2 regions of the Streptomyces sp. NPDC058045 genome follow, and region 1 is predicted to be linked to the other one. Evidence: riboswitches for the same ligand, from Rfam matches in the RefSeq annotation. Region 1 holds a riboswitch; the other holds the start of a gene.
The links. A riboswitch is a leader RNA that binds a small molecule or an ion and turns the genes downstream of it on or off. The one in region 1 is predicted to bind glycine.

Region 1 (4,410 bases):
ACCAGCTTAATCGGCCGCATTGACACAGACTTGACGTACCGGTCGGGTCAAGTCCCGGCGGCCCGCCGCGTCCCCGGGTGGTCTCTCCCCGATCTCCACCGGTCCGACACCGCCCCGGGAGGCACCCCCTAAGCCGTATCACCCCCGGCGTGAAACGGTGAGAGCCGCTCCCGCATCCAGTCCGCGACCAGGTCCTGGGTGACGTCCAGCAGTACCAGGTTGACCGGCCAGGGAACGGGGACCCGGCCCAGGGCCCGGCCCAGGGCGTCCATCGCCGCGTCCCGGTCGGCCGGTTCGGCGCCGCTCAGTTCCACGCCGACGAAGAGCACCGGGTCGCCGCCCTCGATACTGGCCAGGCAGCGGCGGGCGGTACGCACCACACCCGTCGCGGCGAACTCCGCGGAGGCCGCGGAGAGGAAGTCCACCGGGTCCTCCTGCCAGTCCGGTGGGTAGAGCCGCACCCGGCCGCCGGTGAGCGGCCCGTCGAGTTCGCTGCGTCCGCTACGGCAGAGTTCGGCCACCGCGGGCGGCGGCAGCGGGATGCCGACGGTGCCGTCCGGGTTGACGGCGATGCCGAGTTGGGGCGGCAGGCCGCGGGCGAACTCCACCGCGGGCGCCACCGTGTACCCGAGTCCCTCCCCTGTCACCTGACGGAACTGCTGCTCCGAGCTGAAGACGGGGACATAGGCCTGCCCGTCCATCTCCAGGGTGGGCAGGTCCAGGGTGCCGCTCTCCGGGCCGCCGCCGTTGGGCAGCGGTATCCACAGCGGGCTGCGGCCCAGTACCTCCAGGATGCGTGCCGCGGCGGACGGTCCCGCGCCCAGGCCGGCGGCGAGCACCTCCTCCAACTCGTTGCCCGGCCAGCCCATATGGGGATGGGTCATGGCCTGCCCCGGTATGTCCATACTCTGCTCTACCGCCTGTCCCTCACTGCCTGCTGCCAGCGCACCCTAACCGGTCCCCCGCCGCCCGCACCCCCCGGTCGCCGGCTCGCTACCCGCAGGGGGGATCCGCTCCGGGGCCGAAGGCGATGGTGTGCAGGGAGTCCGCGGCCGGGCGGTCCAGCAGCACCGCGGAGGCACAGCCCGGGGGCGGGGTGCCCGCCTCCAGCCCGGCCAGCAGTGCGCGCAGCGCCCGCCGGTGCCGCGCGAAGGCGTAGCGGGAGACGCCGCGGCCGCGGGCCTGCTGGCCGGCGCGTGCGGTGCGGGGGGTGACGTCGAGCAGCAGCAGATGCAGTCGCCGGCCGCGGCGGGCGGCCTCCCGGGCGAGCCAGCGGCGCACCCAGCGCTGGGTGCCGCAGTCGTGCACCACCACGGCGCCGCCGCCCCGCAACACCCGCCGCAGCCCGGCGAAGTGCGCGATCCGCACCAGCGGCCGGTACAGCGGATACGGCAGCAGCGGGCCGAGGCGGCGGGCCCAACTCTCGCGGGTGTCCTGGGAGTCGACGCACACCCCGTCGACCGCCCGCCGTATCAGCGTCGACTTGCCGCTGCCCGGCAGCCCGGACACCACCACCACATCCCCCTCCCCGAACCACAGCCACCCGGGCCCCCAGCCGCCGAGCCCCCGCAGATCCCGTACGCGGGGCCGACGCGGACCGGGTAAGAGGGGGAGCGGCGTCCGGGGTCCCGGCGGCCCCATCGCCTCCGCCGCTCCCCCCGTGCCGTCGACCGCCTCGTCCGCCGTACCGCCCACCGGCCCGCCTCCCCTGCTCGCCGCCCGCGACGGCCCTCCGCACAGGGCGCGCCCCCAGGAGTGTAAAGAGACAGTAATGCGGCACAAGTCCCCCTGGTGCAAAGGCCGGTGGCGCTGCCGTACTCCGCGGACTCCCGGCCTCCGGACCGCGCAGGTGAACGCCGCCGCACCCGCCCCCGTTCCGGTCCTCCCCCGCACCTGCCGCGCGGCCGCACCGGCGTGCAATGATGAGCGCGCCAACTCCATACCGGCCGCTTGAATCCGCGCGGGAGAGCCCCCGGCCGCACGCCGGGGCGCCGAAGGAGCAAGTCCCTCCCTTGAATCTCTCAGGCCCCCGATACCGCGCGGGCGAGGCACATCTGAAAAGCGGGCCGCCCGGCACGGCGGCCCCACCCACGGTGCAAGCCGGGATCCGCCGCACGGGCCTCCCGGCGAACCTCTCAGGTTCCGATGACAGATGGGGAGGAACGTCCTCGCCGTCACGCCTCCGGGAGCAGCGCCCATGACCGACAGCCCTCGCCGTACCGCCCTCGACGCGGTGCACCGCGCCCTCGGCGCCACCATGACCGACTTCGCCGGCTGGGACATGCCACTGCGCTACGGCAGCGAACGTGACGAGCACACCGCCGTCCGCACCCGCGCCGGGCTCTTCGACCTCTCCCACATGGGCGAGATCACCGTCACCGGACCCCAGGCCGCCGACCTCCTCGGCTACGCCCTGGTCGGCAACATCGCCACCGTCAAGCCCGGCCGCGCCCGCTACACCATGATCTGCCGCGAGGACGGCGGCATCCTCGACGACCTGATCGTCTACCGGCTCGGCGACACTGAGGACCCGACGTACCTCGTCGTCGCCAACGCCTCCAACGCGCAGACCGTCCTGGACGCCCTCACCGAGCGCGCCGCCGGTTTCGACGCCGAGGTCCGCGACGACCGGGACGCCTACGCGCTGCTCGCCGTGCAGGGCCCCGCCTCCCCCGGCATCGTGGCCGCCCTCACCGACGCCGACCTGGACGGCCTGAAGTACTACGCGGGCCTGCCCACCACCGTCGCCGGGGTGCCGGTGCTGCTGGCCCGCACCGGGTACACCGGCGAGGACGGCTTCGAACTGTTCGCGGCGCCGGAGCACGCGGAAAAGCTGTGGCGGGCGCTCACCGACGCCGGGGCGGACGCGGGCCTGGTGCCCTGCGGTCTGTCCTGCCGCGACACCCTCCGCCTGGAGGCCGGAATGCCGCTCTACGGGCACGAGTTGAGCACCGCGCTCACCCCCTTCGACGCGGGTCTCGGCCGGGTCGTGAAGTTCGAGAAGGAGGGCGACTTCGTCGGGCGGGCCGCGCTCTCGGCGGCCGCGAAGCGGGCCGAGTCGGCGCCGCCGCGCAAGCTGGTCGGCCTGGTCGCCGAGGGCCGCCGGGTGCCGCGGGCCGGGTACCCGGTGGTCGCCGGCGGCGAGGTGATCGGCGAGGTCACCTCCGGCGCCCCCTCCCCCACCCTCGGCAGGCCCATCGCCATGGCCTATGTGGACGCGGCCCACGCCGCACCCGGGACCACCGGTGTCGGCGTCGACATCCGGGGCAGCCACGAGCCGTACGAGGTCGTGGCGCTCCCCTTCTACAAGCGGCAGAAGTGACGCCGCACCCCCTCGCACGGGGGACGTGACGCGGCCCATACGCTCCGTCTCGCATCGCAAGACCATCCGTTCACCAGCACTGCCCCGCGTACAGGAGAATTCAGGTCATGAGCAACCCCCAGCAACTGCGCTACAGCAAGGAGCACGAGTGGGTCTCGGGCGCCGAGGACGGCGTCTCGACGGTCGGCATCACCGAGTACGCGGCCAACGCGCTCGGCGATGTCGTCTACGCCCAGCTCCCCGAGGTCGGTTCCACCGTCACCGCGGGCGAGACCTGCGGTGAGCTGGAGTCGACCAAGTCGGTCAGCGACCTGTACGCGCCGGTCACCGGCGAGGTCACCGCGACCAACGACGATGTGGTCGGGGACCCCTCGCTGGTGAACTCCGCCCCGTTCGAGGGCGGTTGGCTGTTCAAGGTACGTGTCTCGGAGGAGCCGGGCGACCTGCTCTCCGCCGACGAGTACGCCGCGTTCTCGGGCAACTGAACCCGCCCGGGCGCTACCGAGACCGACGCGATAGGGATCGTGATGTCGCTTCTCAACACTCCCCTCCATGAGCTGGACCCGGATGTCGCCGCCGCCGTCGACGCCGAGCTCCACCGCCAGCAGTCCACCCTCGAAATGATCGCCTCGGAGAACTTCGCTCCGGTCGCCGTCATGGAGGCGCAGGGCTCGGTGCTCACCAACAAGTACGCCGAGGGCTACCCCGGCCGCCGCTACTACGGCGGCTGCGAGCACGTCGACGTGGTCGAGCAGATCGCCATCGACCGCGTCAAGGCGCTGTTCGGCGCCGAGCACGCCAACGTGCAGCCGCACTCCGGTGCCCAGGCCAACGCCGCCGCGATGTTCGCCCTGCTCAAGCCGGGCGACACCATCATGGGGCTGAATCTGGCGCACGGCGGCCACCTCACCCACGGCATGAAGATCAACTTCTCCGGCAAGCTCTACAACGTGGTCGCCTACCACGTCGACGACAACACCGGCCAGGTCGACATGGCCGAGGTGGAGCGCCTCGCCAAGGAGGCCAAGCCGAAGCTGATCGTGGCCGGCTGGTCGGCGTACCCGCGCCAGCTCGACTTCGCGGCCTTC
Region 2 (4,410 bases), on a different contig from region 1:
GCTCGATCATCAGCGTGCCGGCCACCGGGAAGGACATGGTGGGCGCGTGGAAGCCGTAGTCGATGAGGCGCTTGGCGACATCGTCCACGCTGACCCCGGTCGCCTTGGTGAGGGGCCGCAGATCCACGATGCACTCATGCGCGACGAGGCCCGCGGGGCCGGTGTAGAGCACCGGGTAGTGCGGCTCCAGGCGCTTGGCGATGTAGTTGGCGCCGAGCACCGCGACCTGCGAGGCGCGCTTCAGCCCCGCCCCGCCCATCAGCCGCACATACGCCCAGGAGATCGGCAGGATCCCGGCCGACCCCCACGGCGCCCCGGAGATCGGGCCGACACCGGTGGCCGGTCCGGCGGCCGGCTGCAACGGGTGGTTCGGCAGATACGGCGCCAGATGGGCGCGGACACCGACCGGGCCGACGCCGGGACCGCCACCGCCGTGCGGGATGCAGAACGTCTTGTGCAGGTTGAGGTGGGAGACGTCACCGCCGAAGTGGCCCGGCTTGGCGAGGCCGACCAGCGCGTTGAGATTGGCGCCGTCCACATAGACCTGGCCGCCGGCGTCGTGCACCGCGGCGCAGATGTCGGCGACATGCTCCTCGAAGACACCGTGCGTCGACGGATAGGTGATCATCAGGACGGCCAGCTCGTCCCGGTGGCGGTCGATCTTGGCGTGCAGGTCCTCGATATCGACCTCGCCGTCCTCGGAGGTCTTCACCACGACCACCTTCATGCCCGCCATCACCGCGCTCGCCGCGTTGGTGCCGTGCGCGGAGGACGGGATGAGGCAGACGGTGCGGCCGGTGTCGCCGTTCGCCCGGTGGTAGCCGCGTACCGCGAGGAGGCCGGCCAGCTCGCCCTGGGATCCGGCGTTGGGCTGGAGGGACACCTTGTCGTAGCCGGTGAGCTCGGCGAGGCGCTCCTCCAGCTCGCGGATGAGGGTGAGGTAGCCCTGCGCCTGGCCGATGGGGGCGAAGGGGTGCAGCGCGCCGAACTCGGGCCAGGTCACCGGCTCCATCTCGGTGGTGGCGTTGAGCTTCATGGTGCAGGAGCCGAGCGGGATCATGCCCCGGTCCAGCGCGTAGTCCCGGTCGGCGAGGCGGCGCAGATAGCGCAGCATGGCCGTCTCGGAGCGGTGCTGGTGGAACACCGGGTGGGTGAGGTAGTCGCCGGTGCGCAGCAGGGCCGCGGGCAGCGCGTCCCCGGTCGCCTCGTCCAGCGCCGCGGCGTCGGCCTCCACCCCGAAGGCGGTCCACACCGCGCAGAGCCGGCCGCGGGTGGTGGTCTCGTCACAGGCCACGCCGACGTGGTCCTGGTCGACGAGGCGGAGGTTGACCCCTTCCTCGCGGGCGGCCGTCACGATCTGCCCGGCCCGGCCCGGCACCCGCAGCGTCAGGGTGTCGAAGAAGTCCTGGTGCACCACCTCGACCCCGCCCGCCCGCAGCCCCGCGGCGAGCAGTGCCGCGTACCGGTGGGTGCGGCGGGCGATGGTGCGGAGCCCGTCCGGCCCGTGGTAGACGGCGTAGAGCCCGGCCATCACGGCGAGCAGGACCTGCGCGGTGCAGATGTTGCTGGTGGCCTTCTCCCGCCGGATGTGCTGCTCCCGCGTCTGAAGCGCCAGCCGGTACGCCTGGTCCCCGTCTGCGTCGACGGAGACACCGACGAGGCGCCCCGGCAGATTGCGGGCGAACTTCTCCTGGACCGCCATGTATCCGGCGTGCGGCCCGCCGAAGCCCATCGGCACCCCGAACCGCTGGGTGGTGCCGACGGCGATGTCCGCACCCAGCTCACCGGGCGGCGTGAGCAGGGTGAGCGCCAGCAGATCGGCGGCGACGGTGACGACCGCGCCCAGCCCGTGGGCCTGCTCGATCACCGGCCGCAGATCCCGCACCGCACCGGAGGCCCCCGGGTACTGGAGCAGCACCCCGGTCACCCCGCGCTCGGCTACCTCGGCGGGGATGCCCTCGGAGAGGTCGGCGACGACGACCTCGACGCCCGCCGACTCGGCCCGGGTACCGATCACGGCGATGGTCTGCGGCAGAGTGTCCGCGTCCACCAGGAACACACCGTTCTTGACCTTGCCGACGCGCCGGGACAGCGCCATCGCCTCGGCGGCCGCGGTGCTCTCGTCCAGCAGCGAGGCCCCGGCGGTGGGCAGCCCCGTCAGCTCCGCCACCGTCGTCTGGAAGTTCAGCAGCGCCTCAAGCCGCCCCTGCGAGATCTCCGGCTGATACGGCGTGTACGCGGTGTACCAGGCCGGGTTCTCCATCACGTTGCGCAGGATGACCGGCGGGGTGTGGGTGCCGTAGTAGCCGAGGCCGATCATGGAGTCCAGGACCTCGTTGCGGTCGGCGAGCGAGCGCAGCTCCCCGAGGACCTCGGCCTCGGTACGGGCGTCCGGCAGGTCGAGCGCCGCCGCCTGCTTGATCACATCGGGTACCGCGGCGGCCGTCAGCTCGTCGAGGGAGCCGTAGCCGACATGGGCGAGCATCTTGGCGCGGGCTTCGGTGTCGGGGCCTATGTGGCGCTGCTCGAACGGCGTGCCCTGTTCCAGCTTGGCGAGCGGGATGCGGTTGGCGGTCATATGCGGAGGCCTCCTGGTCTGACGCGACCTGTGAGGGCACCACGGCACGGGTGCCCGTACGGCCTCCCCCTCTGTCATCTCGACCTGAGAGCTTCACCGGTCCGCTCGGAGCGCCCCGGCTTTCACCGTCGGTGAGAGCGGAGGCCGTGGACTCCCGCCCTGCTTTCCAGAGTGACCTCGTCCGTGCGGTACTTGTGCCTGAGAGTTTCCGGGGAGGATTTGCTCCTTCGGCGCCCCCCGGCCTGGGCCGGAGGGCTCTCCCGCACGGGGTCGGCAGCCACCGCCAGCCTACCAGCGGGCACTGTCACCGATCCCCCGAGTGGCCGCCCGCCGCATTCTGCCTTTTGGTAGTGGTGACGGAGGAGTTCGTCCGCGTGACGGACGTGCTGCGAGCAGCGGGAGTGCCTGTGCAGACCGACATCGATCCGCGCCAACTCATCGGCCGCAAGGCCTTCGACCGCACCGGGACGAAGATCGGCACCATTGACGAGGTGTACCTGGACGACGCGACCGGCGTCCCCGAGTGGGCTGCCATCAGGACCGGGCTGTTCAGCCGGGACGCGTTCGTGCCGCTGGAACCGAGCAGTCTGGTCGAGGGCGCACTACGGGTGCCCTTCGACCGCTCACTCGTGAAGGACGCCCCGGACTTCGGCGTGGGCCGCCACCTCTCCCCCGAGCAGGAGCTTCAGCTCTACCACCACTACGGGCTGGACACGGCGGCCCCTCCCCCGCCCGAGGACCGCGACTTCGGGCGGCTCGCGGGCGACGGCCCGGACTCCGGCGACTGACCACCGCCGTCCGGCTCGCCCCCGTCCCGCTCCGGCACCAGCGGCAGCGGCTCGGAGGGCGTGAGACCGGGGTCGCCGGTACGGAAGGTGCGGACCCGGCCCGGCGGTGAACCGGGCGTCTCGAAGCGGACGGTGACCCGGCCGACCCCACTGCCCTGCACCCAGCCAGGCCCGTACTCGACGTGCACCACATCGCTCCCGGCCATCCAGTGCGGCTCGTCCGGGGGGACCTCGGCCGGGACCGGCTCCGTACGCGCGGGTCCATGGTCGTCGGCGTCCGGCGCGGCCTCGTGGCGGGGTGGCTGATCGGGGGGCGGCTGGGCGTCCGGTGGGTGCGCGAGCGGCCCGGCCGTGTCCCCGGTGGCCTCGGATCTGGCGTGCGCGGCCTGGGCGAAGAGGTCCTCCTGCGTGAAGTCGGCCAGCCCGCTGACGCCGACCCCCAGCAGCCGCACCCCGCCCGTGGTGTCCACCGACTCCAGCAGCCGCGCCGCCGCCTCCCGCACCACCCCCGGATCGTCCGTCGGCCCGCGCAGCGTCTCGGAACGGGTCAGCGTGGAGAAGTCGTACCGCCGCACCTTGAGGACGACCGTACGGCCGGAGCGAGCCGCCGCACGCAGCCGGGCCACGCAGCGGTCGGCGAGCCGCTGCACCTCCAGCCGGATCCGCACCCGGTCATGGATGTCAAGGTCGTAGGTGTCCTCCACGGAGACCGACTTGGCGTCCCGCTCGGCCACCACCGGCCGCTCGTCCCGGGCCAGCGCCATCGCGTACAGCGCCGTGCCGTGCGCCCGCCCCAGCAGCCGCACCAACTCGTCCTCCCCGGCCTCGGCGATCTCCGCGACGGTGGTGATACCCGCGCGCCGCAGATGGTCGCCGGTGGCAGGGCCGACGCCGGGCAGGGTCCGCACCGGCATCGGACCGAGCAGCCCCCGCTCGGTGCCCGGCTCGATCAGTACCAGACCGTCCGGCTTGGCCTGCTCGGAGGCGATCTTGGCGAGCATCTTGGAAGCCGCCAGCCCCACCGATCCGGTCAGGCCCGTCACC

Region 2: linked by a shared signal. The riboswitch ahead of gcvP (aminomethyl-transferring glycine dehydrogenase) and the one ahead of gcvT (glycine cleavage system aminomethyltransferase GcvT) in region 1 are both predicted to bind glycine.

Annotation. Positions count from the first base shown of each region.
Region 1 is NZ_JBHVRR010000035.1:18,095-22,504, forward strand. Features, by position in the region: gene ACFVST_RS20875 (enhanced serine sensitivity protein SseB) at 129-905, opposite strand; gene ACFVST_RS20880 (AAA family ATPase) at 994-1,641, opposite strand; glycine riboswitch at 1,952-2,048, shown strand; gene gcvT (glycine cleavage system aminomethyltransferase GcvT) at 2,198-3,322, shown strand; gene gcvH (glycine cleavage system protein GcvH) at 3,430-3,807, shown strand; gene glyA (serine hydroxymethyltransferase) at 3,850-4,410, shown strand, end outside.
Region 2 is NZ_JBHVRR010000049.1:9,460-13,869, reverse strand. Features, by position in the region: gene gcvP (aminomethyl-transferring glycine dehydrogenase) at 1-2,578, opposite strand, end outside; glycine riboswitch at 2,755-2,851, opposite strand; gene ACFVST_RS23965 (PRC-barrel domain-containing protein) at 2,986-3,366, shown strand; gene ACFVST_RS23960 (DNA polymerase IV) at 3,279-4,410, opposite strand, start outside.